One region of the Plantactinospora solaniradicis genome, then DNA from elsewhere that is predicted to be linked to it. Evidence: predicted binding sites of a transcription regulator. Region 1 holds the regulator's gene; each other region holds the start of a gene.
The links. Region 1 encodes HrcA, which represses chaperone genes, less so after heat shock. Its sites were predicted from a motif close to GGTTNGCACNCTCNNNNNGAGNGTGCNAACC; they were not measured.
Positions count from the first base shown of each region.

Region 2: the regulator HrcA is predicted to act here: its motif matches at 1,627-1,657, upstream of groL (chaperonin GroEL).
Region 3: the regulator HrcA is predicted to act here: its motif matches at 2,127-2,157, upstream of groES (co-chaperone GroES).
Region 4: the regulator HrcA is predicted to act here: its motif matches at 1,996-2,026, upstream of groL (chaperonin GroEL).

Region 1 covers NZ_JBHSPR010000053.1:185,369-189,652, reverse strand. Annotated here, with positions in the region: gene hemW (radical SAM family heme chaperone HemW) at 1-1,031, shown strand, start outside; gene ACFP2T_RS37385 (DUF4870 domain-containing protein) at 1,114-1,743, opposite strand; gene hrcA (heat-inducible transcriptional repressor HrcA) at 2,022-3,044, shown strand; gene dnaJ (molecular chaperone DnaJ) at 3,112-4,248, shown strand.
Region 2 covers NZ_JBHSPR010000001.1:818,539-822,822, reverse strand. Annotated here, with positions in the region: gene ACFP2T_RS03805 (cold-shock protein) at 1-174, shown strand, start outside; gene ACFP2T_RS03800 (hypothetical protein) at 467-1,579, shown strand; gene groL (chaperonin GroEL) at 1,911-3,533, shown strand; gene ACFP2T_RS03790 (hypothetical protein) at 3,595-3,840, opposite strand; gene ACFP2T_RS03785 (GNAT family N-acetyltransferase) at 4,008-4,284, opposite strand, start outside.
Region 3 covers NZ_JBHSPR010000020.1:268,878-273,161, forward strand. Annotated here, with positions in the region: gene groL (chaperonin GroEL) at 1-1,602, opposite strand, end outside; gene groES (co-chaperone GroES) at 1,681-1,995, opposite strand; gene ACFP2T_RS25560 (aldo/keto reductase) at 2,293-3,294, opposite strand; gene ACFP2T_RS25565 (MerR family transcriptional regulator) at 3,348-3,722, shown strand; gene ACFP2T_RS25570 (THUMP-like domain-containing protein) at 3,850-4,284, shown strand, end outside.
Region 4 covers NZ_JBHSPR010000060.1:409,901-414,184, forward strand. Annotated here, with positions in the region: gene ACFP2T_RS41500 (NACHT domain-containing protein) at 1-1,421, shown strand, start outside; gene ACFP2T_RS41505 (hypothetical protein) at 1,443-1,619, opposite strand; gene ACFP2T_RS41510 (hypothetical protein) at 1,822-1,911, opposite strand; gene groL (chaperonin GroEL) at 2,124-3,695, shown strand; gene ACFP2T_RS41520 (hypothetical protein) at 3,845-4,284, opposite strand, start outside.

The sequences.
Region 1 (4,284 bases):
ACGTCGACCAGGTCCTCGCCGAGCTGACGTTGGCCGGTCGGGTGCTGGGGGACCGGCCGCCGGCCCGGGTCGACACGGTCTTCGTCGGCGGTGGCACACCCACCCTGCTCCCCGCCGACGATCTCGCCCGGATCCTCGACGGCATCGATCGGCTGTGGGGTCTGGCCGGCGACGTGGAGGTCACCACCGAGGCGAACCCGGAGTCGGTGACCCGGGAGTCGTTGAAGGAGCTGCGGGCCGCCGGGTACAACCGGATCTCCCTCGGCATGCAGTCGGCGGCGCCCGGAGTGCTCGCGATCCTCGACCGGCGGCACACCGCCGGCCGCGCGATCCAGGCGGTCGGGGAGGCGCGGGAGGTCGGGTTCGACCACGTCAACCTGGACCTGATCTACGGAACGCCGGGGGAGAGCGCGGACGACTTCGCGGCGTCGCTGGCGGCGGTGATCGACGCCGGGGTCGACCACGTCAGCGCGTACGCCCTGATCGTGGAGGACGGCACCCGGTTGGCGGCCCGGATGCGGCGGGGCGAGCTGCCGTACCCGGACGACGACGTCGCGGCGGACCGCTACCTGGCCGCGGAGCAGGCGCTGTCCGGCGCGGGTTTCTCCTGGTACGAGGTGTCCAACTGGGCCCGGACGCCGGCCGCGCGGTGCCGGCACAACCTGCTCTACTGGGCTGGCGGGGACTGGTGGGGCCTCGGTCCGGGCGCGCACAGCCACGTCGGTGGGGTCCGCTGGTGGAACGTCAAGCATCCGGCGACGTACGCGGCCCGGCTCGCGGCGGGGACGTCCCCCGGCCAGGCCCGGGAGCTGCTGTCGGCGGCGGACCGCCGGGTCGAGGACGTGATGCTGCGGCTGCGGTTGGCCTCCGGCCTGCCGTTGGCGGCCCTGGACGACGCGGGTCGGGCGGGTGCGGCCGGTGCCCGCGACGCCGGCCTGCTGGCCGGGACGGAGTACGACTCGGGCCGCGCCGTCCTCACCCTGCGGGGGCGACTGCTCGCCGACGCCGTCGTCCGGGACCTGCTGCCCTGACTGCCCCCGCCCCCTTGAAGTCGGCGGTGGCCCGTGCCGGAGCCGGCACGGGCCACTTCGAGGTTCGTACGGGTGCGCGGGGTTACTTGACCATGCGGATCGTCATCGGATAGTGGTACAGCACACCCTCGTTGGCCTTCATGCCGGCCATGATCGAGAAGATGAGCACCACGAGCCAGGTGATCAACGGCAGGAAGAACAGGATCCCGAGCGAGCACATCGCGATGATGACCGCGACGATCGAGGCGATGCCCCAGGTGATCTGGAAGTTGAGCGCCTCGACGGCGTGCGCCCGGACGGTCGGCGACTCGTTCCCCTTCGCCAGCATCGCGACCAGCGGGGCGATGAAGCCCACGACGATCCCGCCGAAGTGGGCGATCAGGGCCCAGGTCTTCTCGTCGTTGGTGGCGTAGCCGGCCGGGGCGCCGTACTGGCCGCCCGGTGGCGGGTAACCACCCTGTGGATAGCCACCCTGGGGGTAACCGCCCGGCGGGGGATAGCCACCCTGGGGGTAGCCGCCCTGCGGGGGATAGCCGCCCTGCGGCGGGTACGCGCCGCCGCCCGAGGTCGGCGGGGGGTACGCGCCGCCGCCGGAGGTCGGCGGGGGATATGCGCCGCCGCCGGAGGTCGGCGGGGGAGCGCCCGGCGAGTACGGGTCGTGTGGCGGACCACCCGGGCCGTAGTCTCCGGGAGGGCGAGGTGGTTCAGTCATGGGGGTCACGGTAGGTGCCCGGATCAAGTGACGCCAGCCACGCTCACGGTCGGATCTGGACAATAGCCGACCGTACCTGTTAGGTCTGCCGGGGTAGGGTGTCCGGGCAAGCCTGTTGTCCGGGCTCAGGCAGCCCTTCCAAACGATCATCGCGTCCGGTGCACCTTGGTCGTAGACTGGCACTCGCTACAGTCGAGTGCCAGGGAAACCGTGGCCCGACCGTCGTGGCCGCCCCGGTCGTATCGGTGCCGGGGCCGGGACGTCGCAGGGAGGTGAGGATGGGTCTCGACGACCGCAAGCTCGACGTGCTGCGCGCGATCGTGGAGGACTACGTCGCCACCCAGGAGCCGGTCGGCAGCAAGGCGCTGGTCGAGCGCCACCAGCTCGGGGTCTCCCCGGCCACCGTCCGCAACGACATGGCCGTGCTGGAGGAGGAGGGCTACATCCGGCAGCCGCACACCAGTGCCGGCCGGGTGCCCACCGACCGTGGCTACCGGCTCTTCGTGGACCGGCTCTCCCGGGTCAAGCCGCTCACGCCGGCCGAGCGCCGGGCGATCGAGCGCTTCATGATCGGCGCGGTCGACCTCGACGACGTGGTGCACCGTACGGTCCGGCTGCTCGCCCAGCTGACCCGGCAGGTGGCCGTCGTGCAGTACCCGAGCCTGGCCCGATCCTCGGTGCGGCACCTCGAACTCGTGCCGATCTCCACGACCCGGCTGATGCTGGTCATGATCGCCGACACCGGCCGGGTGGAGCAGCGCCTGGTCGAACTGCCCGCGCCGATCACCGCCGACGACGTGACGGACCTGCGCCGGCTGGTGAACGAGCGGCTCGGCGGCCAGAAGCTGGCCGAGACCCCGCCGCTGGTCCAGGCGCTGATCGACGAGGTGGCGCCGGGCCTGTGTCCGGCGATGACCACCCTCGCCACCGTGCTGATGGAGACGCTGGTCGAGCGGCACGAGGAGCGGATCGCCCTGGCCGGCACCGCCAACCTGGCCCGAGGGGGACTGCTCGACTTCCAGGGTTCGCTGCGACCGATCCTCGAAGCGCTGGAGGAGGAGGTCATCCTGCTCAAGCTGATCGGTGAGGTCGAACCGAACACACTCCAGGTCCGGATCGGCGACGAGAACGAGATAGACAATCTCCGGGCCACCTCGGTGGTCAGCACCGGATACGGTCCGGGGACGACCATCGTCGGGGGTCTCGGCGTGTTGGGTCCGACCCGGATGGACTACCCAGGCACCATCGCCACGGTGCGGGCCGTGGCACGCTACGTCGGCGACGTGCTGGCGCAGAACTGACCACCAAACCCACCCTGAGACGACCGGCGGACGGTAACGCGAGACAGACATGAGGACACGGAACGCAGTGGCCAAGGACTACTACGGGATTCTCGGCGTCAGCCGGGACGCCTCCGACGACGAGATCAAGCGTGCCTACCGGAAGTTGGCGCGGCAGTACCACCCGGACGTGAATCCGGATCCGGAGGCACACGAGAAGTTCAAGGACATCAACGCCGCGTACGAGGTCCTCTCCGACGACCAGAAGCGGCAGATTGTCGATCTTGGTGGGGACCCGCTCGCTCCGGGCGGCGGCCCCGGCGCGGGCCCGGGTGGTGCCGGGGGGCCGTTCGTGGGCTTCCAGGACATCATGGACGCGTTCTTCGGTGCCGCCGGTGGCGCCCGGGGACCACGGCCGCGTACCCGGCCCGGTGCCGACGCCATCCTGCGGCTCGAACTGGACCTGCCGGAGACGGCGTTCGGGGTCGAGGCGCCGATCGCGGTGGACACCGCCGTGCTCTGCACCACCTGCTCCGGAGCCGGTACGGCGGCGGGCACCCACCTCGCCACCTGCGAGGCGTGCGGCGGGCGGGGCGAGGTGCAGTCGGTGCAGCGCACCTTCCTCGGCCAGGTCGTCTCGTCCCGGCCGTGCACCGTCTGCCAGGGCTACGGCACGGTCATCCCGCACCCCTGCCCCACCTGTGCCGGCGACGGCCGGGTGCGGACCCGGCGTTCGCTCACCGTCAAGATCCCGGCCGGGGTCGAGGACGGCATGCGGATCCGGCTGGCCCAGCAGGGTGAGGTCGGCCCCGGTGGCGGTACCGCCGGCGACCTGTACGTGGAGATCCACGAGCGACCGCACGACGTCTACTCCCGCAAGGGCGACGACCTGCACTGCCGGGTGACCGTTCCGATGACCGCGGCGGCGTTGGGCACCCGGCTGACCATCAAGACCCTGGACAGCGACGAGCCGGTCGACGTCAAGCCGGGGACCCAGCCGGGCTCGACGCTGCGGCTGCGGGCCCGTGGCGTTCCGCACCTGCGTGGCACCGGCCGGGGCGACCTCTACGTCCACCTCGACGTCCGGACGCCCACCAAGCTCGACGCCGACCAGGAGCGGATGCTGCGGGAGTTCGCCAAGACCCGGGGCGAGGAGGTCGCCGAGCTGAGCAAGCAGGGCGGCTTCTTCTCCCGGATGCGCGACGCCTTCAACGGCCACGCCTGAGCACAGCCGGTGGACGGCCCGCCGACCGCGACCGGA
Region 2 (4,284 bases), on a different contig from region 1:
AGCGAAAAGGGCTACGGCTTCATCGCGGTCGATGGTGGACAGGACGTCTTCGTCCACTTCTCCGCGATCGAGATGGACGGCTACAAGGCGCTTGACGACGGTCAGCGCGTCGAGTTCGAGATCGCTCAGGGTCAGAAGGGCCCGCAGGCGGAAAAGGTTCGCCTCATCGCCTGATCGTCGGCGTCTCACCGGCCCGACACGGGCTTGGAGTTCGTTACTCCCGCTCGACCGGGTCCTCTCCTGGTGTGCCGAGAGTGCAGTCCTCGACCGATCGGCGGCTGTCCTCGTCGTCCCACCGGGCTGCAAGATCGGGAGCTGTCCCCTTCCCGCTCCTGCCTGAGGAGAGTTCGTGGTCGAGTCAACGCCACCTGGCCACCCCGGGTCCGATGCCGGTTCAGGGGGTCGCCCCGGCGAGCAACCGGAACCGACCGAGCCGAATCCTCCGGTCCAATCCGGTGACCCGACCGTGCCGGGTGAGCCACCCGTTCCGGACCACCCGGCCCAGCCCGCCTATCAGAGTCTGCCGGTCTACCCAGGGCAGCCCGGGTACCCCGGCCAGCCGGTCTACCCGGGGCAACTCGTCCACCCGGATCAGCCCGCCTATCCGGGCCAGCCCACCTATCCGGGCCAGCCCACCTATCCGGGCCAGCCCGCCTATCCCGGTCAGCCCACCTACCCGGGCCCGGTGGCGGCGGTTGGCCCCGGCTACTGGCCTCCGCCGGGTTACCCGGATCCGGGCGACCCGCTCGTTCCGCCGCCGGGTGCGGGGATCGGCGGATGGTGGGAACGGTGCTGGACGGTGGCACGGCGGAGTTGGCAACAGCTGTTGTCGATCGTGCTGATCACCCAGGTGTTGCCGCTGGCGGTCATGACCCTGCTGATGGTGCCCTTCCAGCCGGAGCCGCCGGTCGTGGGGCCAACCGGCGAGCCGGCGCCGGGAGCGCTCGGAGCGTTCGTGGGAGAGTTCCTCGTCCTCCTCGGGGTCGTCCTCGCCGTCGCCCTGGTCGCCGGCCTGGTGCAGAGCCTGGGCTGGGCGGCCGCCGCGTGGGTGATCATCCGGCACGCCTCCGGCGAGCCGGCGTCCCTCGGCCCCGCCTTCCGGTACGGGCTGCGCCGGGCGCTGGGGCTCTGGGGCTGGTACCTGGTCTCGGGATTGATCATCACGGCCGGCGTCTGTGCCTGCTTCCTGCCCGGTCTCTACCTCGGGCTGGCGCTGAGCCTCGTCGGTCCGATCTACCTCTTCGAGCGGCGTAATCCCATCGGGCGTTCGTTCCAGATGGTCCATGCCCGGTTCGGCATGGTCCTCGGCCGGGTCGCGATCGTCGTGGGTGTGGTGGTCGGCGGCACCCTCGTGGTGGCCGTCCTGGAGAACCTCGGCATGCTCGCGCTCGGGATCGGGGCCACGCCGGGGGAAGCGGTGGGCTTCTCCGTCGGGTACGTCGTGATCACTCTGGTCGGCGCCGTGCTGGGCCTGCCGTTCCAGCTCGCGCAGGTTATCGGGATCCTGCTCACATACACCGAGCAGCGGGGTCAGGAGGCGCCGGTGAACACGGCGCGACTGGCCGCCGAACTCTTCTGACGGCTCCCGAGCGGCTTGCACTCGGCAGGGGAGAGTGCTAAACAAGTGATTGGCACTCGCGCGCTGCGAGTGCCAAAGGTCGGGGCGGTAGGGCCACGGTCGCGGGCTTGGGAGACAGGCCGGCGGCACATGGCCGGTCGTCGCGGGCTGTCCGGCCCGGCCGGCGGACGTCACTGTCGCACAACGCGACGGAGTCGATCAGGCGCCTTCGGGTGCCCGGGAGGCCCCGTCCGCGAGTGCCGTAGTGACGTCCGAAGGTGCGTAATCAGGCGGCAGGTTCGGGGTCGGCAAGGCCCCGGGCGGCCGTGAGTGTCCAGGAGGACAACGCCGTATGGCCAAGATGATCGCGTTCGACGAGGAGGCGCGCCGCGGCCTCGAGCGGGGCATGAACACCCTCGCCGACGCCGTAAAGGTGACGCTGGGCCCGAAGGGCCGCAACGTCGTGCTCGAGAAGAAGTGGGGCGCTCCCACCATCACCAACGATGGTGTGAGCATCGCCAAGGAGATCGAGCTCGAGGACCCGTACGAGAAGATCGGCGCTGAGCTGGTCAAGGAGGTCGCGAAGAAGACCGACGACGTGGCCGGCGACGGCACGACGACGGCGACCGTCCTGGCCCAGGCGCTGGTCCGCGAAGGCCTGCGCAACGTCGCGGCCGGTGCGAACCCGATGGCCCTGAAGCGGGGCATCGAGGCTGCGGTCACGAGCGTTTCTGAGGAGCTGAGCAAGCTCGCGAAGGACGTCGAGACCAAGGAGCAGATCGCCTCCACCGCCTCCATCTCCGCCGGTGACAACACCGTCGGCGAGATCATCGCCGAGGCGATGGACAAGGTCGGCAAGGAAGGCGTCATCACCGTCGAGGAGAGCAACACCTTCGGGCTCGAGCTGGAGCTGACCGAGGGTATGCGCTTCGACAAGGGTTACATCTCGGGGTACTTCATGACCGACCCCGACCGGATGGAGGCCGTCCTCGACGACCCGTACATCCTGATCGTGAACAGCAAGATCGCGTCGGTCAAGGACCTGCTGCCGATCCTCGAGAAGGTCATGCAGTCGGGCAAGCCGCTGGCCATCATCGCCGAGGACGTCGAGGGCGAGGCCCTGGCGACCCTGGTGGTCAACAAGGTCCGTGGCACCTTCAAGTCCGTCGCCGTCAAGGCTCCGGGCTTCGGTGACCGCCGCAAGGCCATGCTGGGCGACATCGCCATCCTCACCGGTGGCCAGCCGATCAGCGAAGAGGTCGGCCTCAAGCTCGACGCCGCCGGCCTCGACCTGCTGGGCCGCGCCCGCAAGGTCGTGGTGACCAAGGACGAGACCACCATCGTCGACGGTGCCGGCGACGCCGACCAGATCAACGGTCGGGTCAACCAGATCCGCGCCGAGATCGAGAAGAGCGACTCCGACTACGACCGCGAGAAGCTGCAGGAGCGCCTGGCCAAGCTGGCCGGCGGTGTTGCGGTGATCAAGGTCGGCGCGGCCACCGAGGTCGAGCTGAAGGAGCGCAAGCACCGCATCGAGGACGCGGTGCGTAACGCGAAGGCCGCCGTCGAGGAGGGCATTGTCCCCGGTGGTGGTGTCGCGCTGGTTCAGGCCGGCAAGACCGCCTTCGACAAGCTGGACCTCACCGGTGACGAGGCGACCGGCGCGCAGATCGTCAAGATCGCGCTGGACGCCCCGCTGCGGCAGATCGCCGTCAACGCCGGCCTCGAGGGCGGCGTCGTGGTCGAGAAGGTCCGCAACCTGGACGCCGGCCACGGCCTCAACGCGGCCAACGGTGAGTACGTCGACCTGCTCAAGGCCGGCATCATCGACCCGGCCAAGGTGACCCGTTCGGCGCTGCAGAACGCGTCGTCGATCGCGGCCCTGTTCCTGACCACCGAAGCTGTGGTGGCGGACAAGCCGGAGAAGAACCCGGCCCCGGCGGCTGCGCCGGGCGGCGGGGACATGGACTTCTGAGTCCAGTCGTCACGTCTGGAAGGGGCGGGCCGCGCGAGCGGTCCGCCCCTTCTTCATGCCGTCACGTCGGCATGCGTCGCTGGTTGCGCCGCTTTTCGGCGGTGGTGAACGGTTCTCGGATCTGTATCGGGGCGTCGACCAACTCGATGGGCTCGTCGCGGGATACGTCCTTGATCTCGTCCATTTCAGCCCGCTGAGCGGCGTCACCGTAGTCGAGCCGCGACACGGGCGCCGGTACCGGCACATCTCCGAGCGGAGCCGAAGTGATCGAGTGGAGATCGTCAACCGGTTCGTCGTCCTTTGCCATGACTTCCTCCTTCTCCGCAAACGGTAGGAGGCTACCGGCCAATGGCACGGGAAAATGGCACGGTATCGATTCGAGCCGCCGGCAGGTGACCGGAGAGCGGAGCAGTAGGCGACGGAACCGGACCAGAGCGCTCCACGTGCCGAACTAGAGCGCTCCAGGTGCCGGAACTAGAGCTGCTTTCGGTAGAGGAAGAACACCCGCTCGATCCAGGCACCCGCGCCCCGGGCGTAGAACGGAATGGGACCCACCCAACCGATCTGCGCGCGTTCGTGGCCCGCCGCCCGCTGGTCGCGCAGGCAGCGGCGGAGCAGCACGCTCCCGATCCCCAGGCCCTGGGCGCTCGGAGCGGTGCCCATCGGCCCGAACCAGCTCGGCCGGGACGAGCCGTACGCGGCGAAGCCGAGCAGTTCCACCGGCCCGCCGCCCTCCGGCGTACGGACGGCG
Region 3 (4,284 bases), on a different contig from region 1:
GCCACCACCGGCGGCGGCCGGCTCGGCCTTCTCCGGCTTCTCCACGACCAGGCTCTCGGTGGTCAGCAGCAGACCGGCGATCGAGGCGGCGTTGGTGACCGCGTTGCGGGTCACCTTCACCGGGTCGATGATGCCGGCCTTGACCAGGTCGCGGTACTCGCCGACGGCGGCGTCGAGGCCGGTGCCCCACTTGCCGTCGACGACCTTCTGCACGACCACGTAGCCGTCGTGTCCGGCGTTCTGCGCGATCCAGCGCAGCGGCTCGACCAGCGACTTACGGACGATCGAGACACCCACCTTCTCGTCGCCGGTGAAGCCGAGGCCGTCGTCGAGCACCGAGGCGATCTGCGCCAGCGCGGCGCCACCACCGGGAACGGTGCCCTCCTCGACCGCGGCCTTGGTGGCGGCGATCGCGTCCTCGATGCGGTGCTTGCGCTCCTTCATCTCGACCTCGGTCGCCGCGCCCGCCTTGATCACCGCGATGCCGCCGGAGAGCTTCGCCAGCCGCTCCGCCAGCTTCTCCCGGTCCCAGTCCGAGTCCGACGCCTCGATCTCCTTGCGGATCTGGGTGACCCGCTCCGTGACCTCGTTGTCCCGGCCCCGGCCGTCGATGACGGTCGTGTTGTCCTTGTCGACCACCACGCGCCGGGCGCTGCCCAGCACCTCCAGGCCGACCGAGTCGAGCTTGTAGCCGAGCTCCGGAGCGACGACCTCGCCGCCGGTGATGATCGCCATGTCCTGGAGCATCGCCTTGCGGCGGTCGCCGAAGCCGGGCGCCTTCACCGCGCAGACCTTGACGGTCTTGCGGATCGAGTTGACCACCAGGGTGGAGAGCGCCTGCCCCTCCACGTCCTCGGCGATGATCAGCAGCGACTTCCCCGTCTGGAGAACCTTCTCCAGCAGCGGCAGCAGCTCCTCGATCGAGGAGATCTTCTGGGTGGTGATCAGGATGTACGGGTCGTCGAGCACCGCCTCCTGCGCCTCGGTGTCCGTGACGAAGTTCGGCGAGATGAAGCCCTTGTCGAACTGAAGGCCCTCGGTGACCTCCAGCTCGGTGGCCAGGGTCGAGCCCTCCTCGACGGTGATCACACCGTCGCGGCCGACCCGCTCCATCGCCTCGGCGATCAGGTCACCGATGGTGGCGTCCTGCGCGGAGATCGTCGCGACGTGTGCGACCGACTCGCGGCTGCCCACCTCGACGGCCTTCTCCAGCAGCGCCGCGGAGATCTTCTCGGCGGCCGCGTCGATGCCCCGCTTGAGCCCGGCCGGACCGGCACCGGCCGCGACGTTGCGCAGACCTTCCCGGACCATCGCCTGGGCGAGCACGGTGGCGGTGGTGGTCCCGTCGCCGGCGACGTCGTTGGTCTTCGTCGCCACCTCCTTGACCAACTGCGCGCCAAGGTTCTCGTACGGGTTGGTGAGTTCGATCTCCTTGGCGATGGTCACACCATCGTTGGTGATCGTCGGTGCACCGAACTTCTTGTCCAGGACGACGTTGCGCCCGCGTGGGCCGAGAGTGACCTTGACCGTGTCCGCGAGCGTGTTGACACCGTGCTCCAGCAGGTGCCGGGCGTCATCCGAGAAACTCAGAATCTTCGCCATCTGTTACAGGGTCCCTTCACGCAGCGCTGCCCCGGCCCGGCAGGGCCGGTCCGGGGCAGCGTCACTGAATCAGTCAGATCACTTCTCGATGACAGCGAGGACGTCGCGGGCGGAGAGCACCAGGTACTCCTCGCCGGCGTACTTGACCTCGGTGCCGCCGTACTTCGAGTAGAGGACCGTGTCGCCGACCTTCACGTCAACCGGGATCCGGTTGCCGTCGTCGTCGAAACGGCCGGGGCCGACAGCGAGGACAGTGCCCTCCTGCGGCTTCTCCTTGGCGGTGTCGGGAATCACGATGCCCGACGCCGTGGTCGTCTCAGCCTCATTCGCCTGGACCAGGATCCGGTCCTCGAGCGGCTTGATCGCAACCTTGGTCGCGGTAGTCACGGGCATACCCTCCTGGGGTACTGGTTTCGTTACCGGCCGGCGAGCCGGCCAGCGTCAATCTGCCACATGCCACCGGGCGGGGCCGTCGTCGCGGGTGCCGGTCCGCCTGGCGTTCAGCTCCCGGACATGAGCCCGAAAGCTGGCACCCTCGGTCTGAGAGTGCTAACCGCAGGTTATGCCGACGGCTAGCACTCCGTCAAGGAGAGTGCCAACCCTCCTACCGGCGTGTTCACAAGATCTCCAGGTCAACCCGGCCCGCGGAGCCCCGAAAGTTGGACTCGTGCTCACCAGCCGGTCGACCGCTCACGCTCCGGCCGCATCCAGGCGGTCGAGCTGCTCCTGCGAGAGCTTCACGTCAAGGGCCGGCAGCGAGTCCTCGAACTGCTTCAGGGTGCGCGGACCGATCAGCGGGACCGTCCGCGGCGTCTGATGCATCAGCCAGGCCAGCACCAGCTGGTTCGGCGTGACGCCCACCTCGTCGGCCACCTCGGCCACAGCGGCGAGGCGCACGTCCGAGTCGGTCCCGGCGTACGACTCCATCGCCCAGTGCCCGTTGCGCTTACGTTCGTCGTCGTAGATGCCCTTGAGGATCGGCGAGTACGCCACCAGCGTCTGGTCCTCGTGTTCCCGTAGGTAGTCCAGCTGCTCGTGGCCCACGATCGACATGCTGTTCGCGGACGGCTTCGGCCGCAGGTAGGAGTGCTGCTGCTGGATTGCCACCGGCAGCGGCCAGCCGTTGCGTTCGCAGAGCCCGCGTATCCGCTCCAGCCGCCACGTCCGGACGTTCGACCAGCCGATGAACCGCACCTTGCCGGCCCGCACGAACCCGGCCAGGGCCTCGAGGGTCTCCGCCAGCGGCGTGGCCCGGTCATCGACGTGGACGTAGTACAGGTCGATGTGATCGGTGCCGAGCCGCTTCAGACTGCCGTCCAGCGCGTGCCGCAGAGTGTCGGCACCCGCACCGGCGAAGGTCCTGCGGGCCAGCTGCCAGTTCGCGGTGCCATCGTCGGCCCAGAGCGCCGGGTCGAACTTCGGCACCGCGCTGCCCTTGGTGGCCAGAAAGATCTCGTCGCGTTTGCCGGTCAGCCAGCGGCCGAGCAGTTCTTCGCTGTGCCCACCCCGGCTGCCGGGTACGGCCCACCACTCGTAGCAGTCCGCGGTGTCGATGAAGGAGCCGCCCACCTCGCGGTAGCGGTCCAGGATCCGGATCGAGTCCTTCTCGTCGGTCGCGTTGCCCATCTGCATGGCTCCGAGCGCCAGGTGGCTCACCTGGACGCCGGTCCTGCCCAATTCGATCGTCTGCACGACCTCGACGTTAGGAACTGGAGTGCACTCCAGGTCAAGGGTATCTTTCGTCAATGAGCGTCTATACGCCGGCGGAGACGGCCCGGCGCAGTGGCTTCAGCCTGGACACCCTGCGCTACTACGAAAAAATCGGTCTGCTTGCCGACATCGAGCGCACCAGCGGCGGCCAACGTGTCTTCACCGACGATGATCTCGGTTGGCTCGGCGTCCTGCGCTGTCTGCGTGATACCGGCATGCCGATAGCCCAGATGGCGACCTACGCGGAACTCTGTCGTGCTGGTGCCGACAGCGAACCCGAACGCCTCGCGCTCCTGCGGCAACACGCCGTCCGGGTCGAGGAACAGATGCGGCTCCTGGGCAGGCAGTACGCCCACCTTGAAGACAAGATCCGCTACTACGCCGAACGGACCGGCGCTCAGTCGCGGTGAGCGGTGCGAACTGGGCCGCGGCATGATCGGAAGCGCTGACCGCAGGTGATGCCGGCGACCGGCGCTCCGTCAGGGAGAGTGCCATCCCGACACGCCTGCCGGGGGTCCCGCTGGGCACAATGCAGCGGTGGACTCCGACCAGCTCGCCGCGCTGCGTACCCCGGCGGGGATGACCGCGCTGACCGCGGCCGGCGCGGTGGCCGGCGGCGACCCGCTGGCCGCGGCCGCCGCGCTGCGTTCGGCCGGGGTACCCGCCGGGCTGGCCGCCGCCGCGCTCACCCAGACCGAACTGCGGCGTCGCGCGGTGGCCAAGTTCGGCCCGGACGCCGCCGGGATGTTCTTCACCCGGGCCGGGCTGGAGCAGGCCACCCGGTCCGTGGTCGCGGACCGCCGCGCCGTCCGGTTGCGCGCGGCCGGGGTGCGGACGCTGGCCGATCTCGGTTGCGGCCTCGGCGCGGACGCGATCGCCGCCGCCCGCGCCGGCATCCGGGTGTACGGCGTGGAGGCCGACCCGGTCACCGCGGCGATGGCCGCCGCGAACGCCGGGGCGACGGGCGTGGCC
Region 4 (4,284 bases), on a different contig from region 1:
CGGCGGACTCGTTCACGGTGACCGAGCCGATCCGGGTGCTCCGGGCGGACCGGTCGGCGGCCCTGCTCGCCGTGCTGCCCGAGGTGGTCAGGGCGGTGGTCCTGGTGGTGATCCTGTTCACGGTCCTGTCCCGGTCGGAACTACTTCCTGCCGTACCGCTGGAGACTCAGGCCGTCGCGGGTCTCGGGGTCGGCATCGGGTGGTGGGTCCTGACCCTGTCCGGCAGCGCGTGGATCCGGTTCGTCGTCACCCGGCTGGTGTTGGCCGCGACCGGTCGGCTGCCGTACCGGTTGCTGGAGTTCCTGGCCGCTGTCGAATCCGTGGGCCTGGTGCGTGAGTTCGGTGGGACGTACCGGTTCCGTCATGACCGGCTGCAGAACCTGTTGGCGGTCCTCGGCGGGCGGCCACGGGCGGCCCGCTACCGGGAGGAGTTCGCGACCAACCTGGCCATGGTCGGCTACTGGGAAGAGGCCCTGGCCGAGTTCGGGAGCCTGCTCGCCGAGCGGGCGGGACGGGCCGGCTCGGACGAACTTCTCGCGGAGGCGCTCCGGAAGAGCGTCTTCGTCGGCTGCGCCGCCGGCCGCTGGTGGCGCACCGAGCAGCGCCTGCTGGCCGTCCAGGCGCTGTATCCGGCACCGGAGGTCCCGAACGCCCCGGCGGTGACGGCCAAGCGTCGGAAGATCTCGGAGCTGGTACGGCAGGGCGCCGCGCCGGACCGGTTGCTGGCGGCCTGTGACGAGCTGATCGAGGCGGAGGACGCCGCGGGCAGGCCCGAGCTGGCCTCGCGGGAGTTCCGGGCCACCCTGCACTACGTACTCGGTGACCTTGCCGGCGCGCGGGCCCAACTCGACGAGATGCCGGCCAGGGAGTACGGCGAGGACCTGCCGCATGCGATCCCGGTCGCCGCGGCGCTGCTGACCCGCATCGCGCTCGACGACGGGGCGGTCGACGTCGCGGTGGCCACCGGTCAGAACGAGCTGCTGCTGGCCGAGATCTCCCCGCGTCCGGTGGACATCGCCCGACTGGCCGAATCCTGGTGGTGGTCGGTCCAGGTGCTGGCCGGGACGGGGGACGAGTTGGCGGAGCAGTACCGGCGGCTGGGGGAGGCGGCGCGGCAGGCCGGGCGTGGCACGCGATGGCGGAAGGTCCGGTTGACCAGCCGTGAATGGGTCGAGATCGGGCTGCTCGTCTGCCGTTCCCGGATCAGGGATCCGATGCTGGGTGGTCTGGCGGCGGCCGTCGCCCGGGAACTGGTCGGGATCGTCAACACCCCGGACCGGTTCCTGCTGGCGGTCGACCGCAGCGCGGCGATGTGGTCGGATGGTGCCCTGCCGCCGCCCCGGCGCGACGAGGACGAGCCGCGAGAAGGCTGGCAAGGGCCGCTGCTCTCACCGCCCAGCGCTGTCCCCGCCATCGAGTGAGGGCTCGCGTGCCATCACCCGTCACTCGTGCCTCGGCTGCTCGGACCACCGCCATCCGTCGCGCAGCAGGTCCGCCGCGTTCGAGTGCCGCACGATGTAGACGTGGCGCCAGGTTCCCCGTCCGGCCAGGAAGAGCGGCCACAACACCGCCAGCGCGCGCAGCGCGGGATCGGGATCCGCTGCCGGTCGTGCGGCCACTCACGCCAGAGCGTCACGTACCGCCACTGGTCGGGTGGGCCCGCCTCCGCCTTGCAGTAGCTGCAGACCGAGTCGGACGGCACGGTGGCCTCCGATCTCCCCGACGGCCTCCTTTCAGGATATGGGGCGCCGCCACCAGATGATCGACTCGTGTGGCGGGCCGAGCCCGGATCCGGTTCGGGTCGTCAGGATGCGGTACAGGTCAGGGTGGGGAGCTGTTGGTGCCGTTCCAGGCCCCGAGGAAGCCGAAGCTCGTGCTGGCGCCCGCGCCGAGTGTGCCGTTGTGGGACACGTTGCTGGCGGTCGTCCTGTCCTGGGCCGGGACGGAAGATGATCTTCGTGTTCTTGCACTCTCCGGCGGCGGGTGCTACACCGTAGTTAGCACTCGCCACTCGCGAGTGCCAGCCGAATGGGATGAGCCCTCTGGTGGGGCGTACGCGTACGTCATCGCAGGTCGGTCCGACCAGTGCCGGACTCCGGCACGACGAGTAGAGGACGACGCAGATGGCCAAATTGATCGTATTCGGGGAAGACGCCCGTCGCGGGCTCGAACGTGGCATGAACGTCCTCGCCGACACGGTGAAGGTGACGCTCGGCCCGAAGGGCCGCAACGTCGTGCTGGACAGCAAGTGGGGCGTGCCCACGATCACCAACGACGGTGTCAGCATCGCCAAGGAGATCGAACTCGACGACCCGTACGAGAAGCTCGGCGCCGAACTGGTCAAGGAAGTCGCCAAGAAGACCGACGACGTGGCCGGCGACGGCACCACCACGGCCACGGTCCTGGCCCAGGCCCTGGTACACCAGGGGCTGCGCAACGTCGCCGCCGGGGCGAACCCGATCGCGCTCAAGCGCGGCATCGAGCAGGCCGTGGCCGCAGTGACCGAGGCGCTGCGCAACCAGGCCCAGGATGTCGAGACCAGGGAGCAGATCGCGGCCACGGCGTCCATCTCCGCCGCCGACTCCGGCGTCGGTGAACTCATCGCGGAGGCGATGGACAAGGTCGGCAAGGAAGGTGTCGTCACCGTCGAGGAGAGCAACACCTTCGGTCTGGAACTTGAGCTCACCGAGGGGATGCGGTTCGACAAGGGCTACATCTCGCCCTACTTCGCCACCGACACCGAACGGCTGGAAGCGGTTCTCGACGACCCGTACATCCTGCTCGTCGAGAACAGGATCTCGAACCTGACCGACCTGCTCCCGATCCTGGAGAAGGTCATCGAGGCCGGCAAGCCGCTGGTCATCATCGCCGAGGACATCGAGGCCGAGGCCCTCGCCACCCTGATCGTCAACAAGGTCCGTGGCACGTTCACCTCGCTGGCCGTCAAGGCACCCGGCTTCGGCGACCGCCGTACGGCCATGCTGGCCGACCTCGCCGTCCTCACCGACGCCCAGGTGGTCAGCGCCGCGGTGGGCCTCACGCTGGAGAACGTCACCCTCGACATGCTCGGCCGGGCCCGTCGGGTGGTCGCCACCAAGGACGAGACGACCATCGTCGACGGTGCCGGTGGCGCGGAGCAGATCGCCGGCCGGGTCGCCCAACTCCGTACCGAGATCGACCGGAGCGACTCCGACTACGACCGGGAGAAGCTCCAGGAGCGGCTGGCCAAGCTGGCCGGTGGCATCGCGGTGATCAAGGTCGGCGCGGCGACCGAGGTGGAACTCAAGGAGCGCAAGCACCGGATCGAGGACGCCGTCCGCAACGCCCGGGCCGCCATCGAAGAGGGCCTCCTGCCCGGGGGTGGCGTGGCACTGGCCAACGCCGCCGTCACGGCCTTCGACAAGCTCGACCTCGCCGATGACGAGGCCACCGGTGCGAACATCGTGCGACTCGCGCTGACCGCGCCGCTCAAGCAGATCGCCGACAACGCCGGTCTCGAGGGCGCCGTGGTGGCGGAGAAGGTCAGCTCACTCCCTCCCGGCCACGGCCTCGATGCCGCCACGGGCGAGTACGTCGACATGATCAAGGCCGGCATCGTCGAACCGGCCAAGGTGACTCGTTCGGCGTTGCAGAACGCCGCCTCGATCGCCGCGCTGTTCCTGACCACCGAGGTACTCATCGCCGACAAGCCGTAACCGTCCGGCGCCGGGATCGAACTCCTCGATCCCGGCGCTCGGAACGCGGGTCAACACACCCAGAAGTCGTCCGGCAGCGCCTCGACGTCCGACGCCGCCTGTTACCGCCGTCGGGTGACGGCGATACCGGGTTTACGTAGTCGCCGACGTCAATCCGACAGGAGCAGGACGTCGTCGACGACCGTCCTGGTGTCGGCGGCCACCACGACCGGATCCGCCGTCTCCGGCGACTGCTTGCCGGTCGCCCACTGCACCTGGGTGCCGGTCTCGTACCGCACCGAGTACGTGCCGGGCCAGACGGTCTTGAACCAGGTGCCGTCGTCGGCGGTGGTCGCCTGGAACTGCCGACCCCGCGAGGTGTCGTAGACGATCACGGCACTGCGGACCGAAGGCTGACCCGTGGCGTCGGTGAGCCGCCCGCTGACCAGCCCGGTAGACAGCTGTTGTTCGTGCAGGACCACCTCGGAGCCGACACCGACCTGCACCGGTCGGGTCGCGCTCTCCGACTCGGCCCCGCCGAGCCACTGGTCCAGCCCGGTGCCGGCCGGTACGACGAACCTGAGCCTGTACGAGCCCGGGTAGGGCCGCA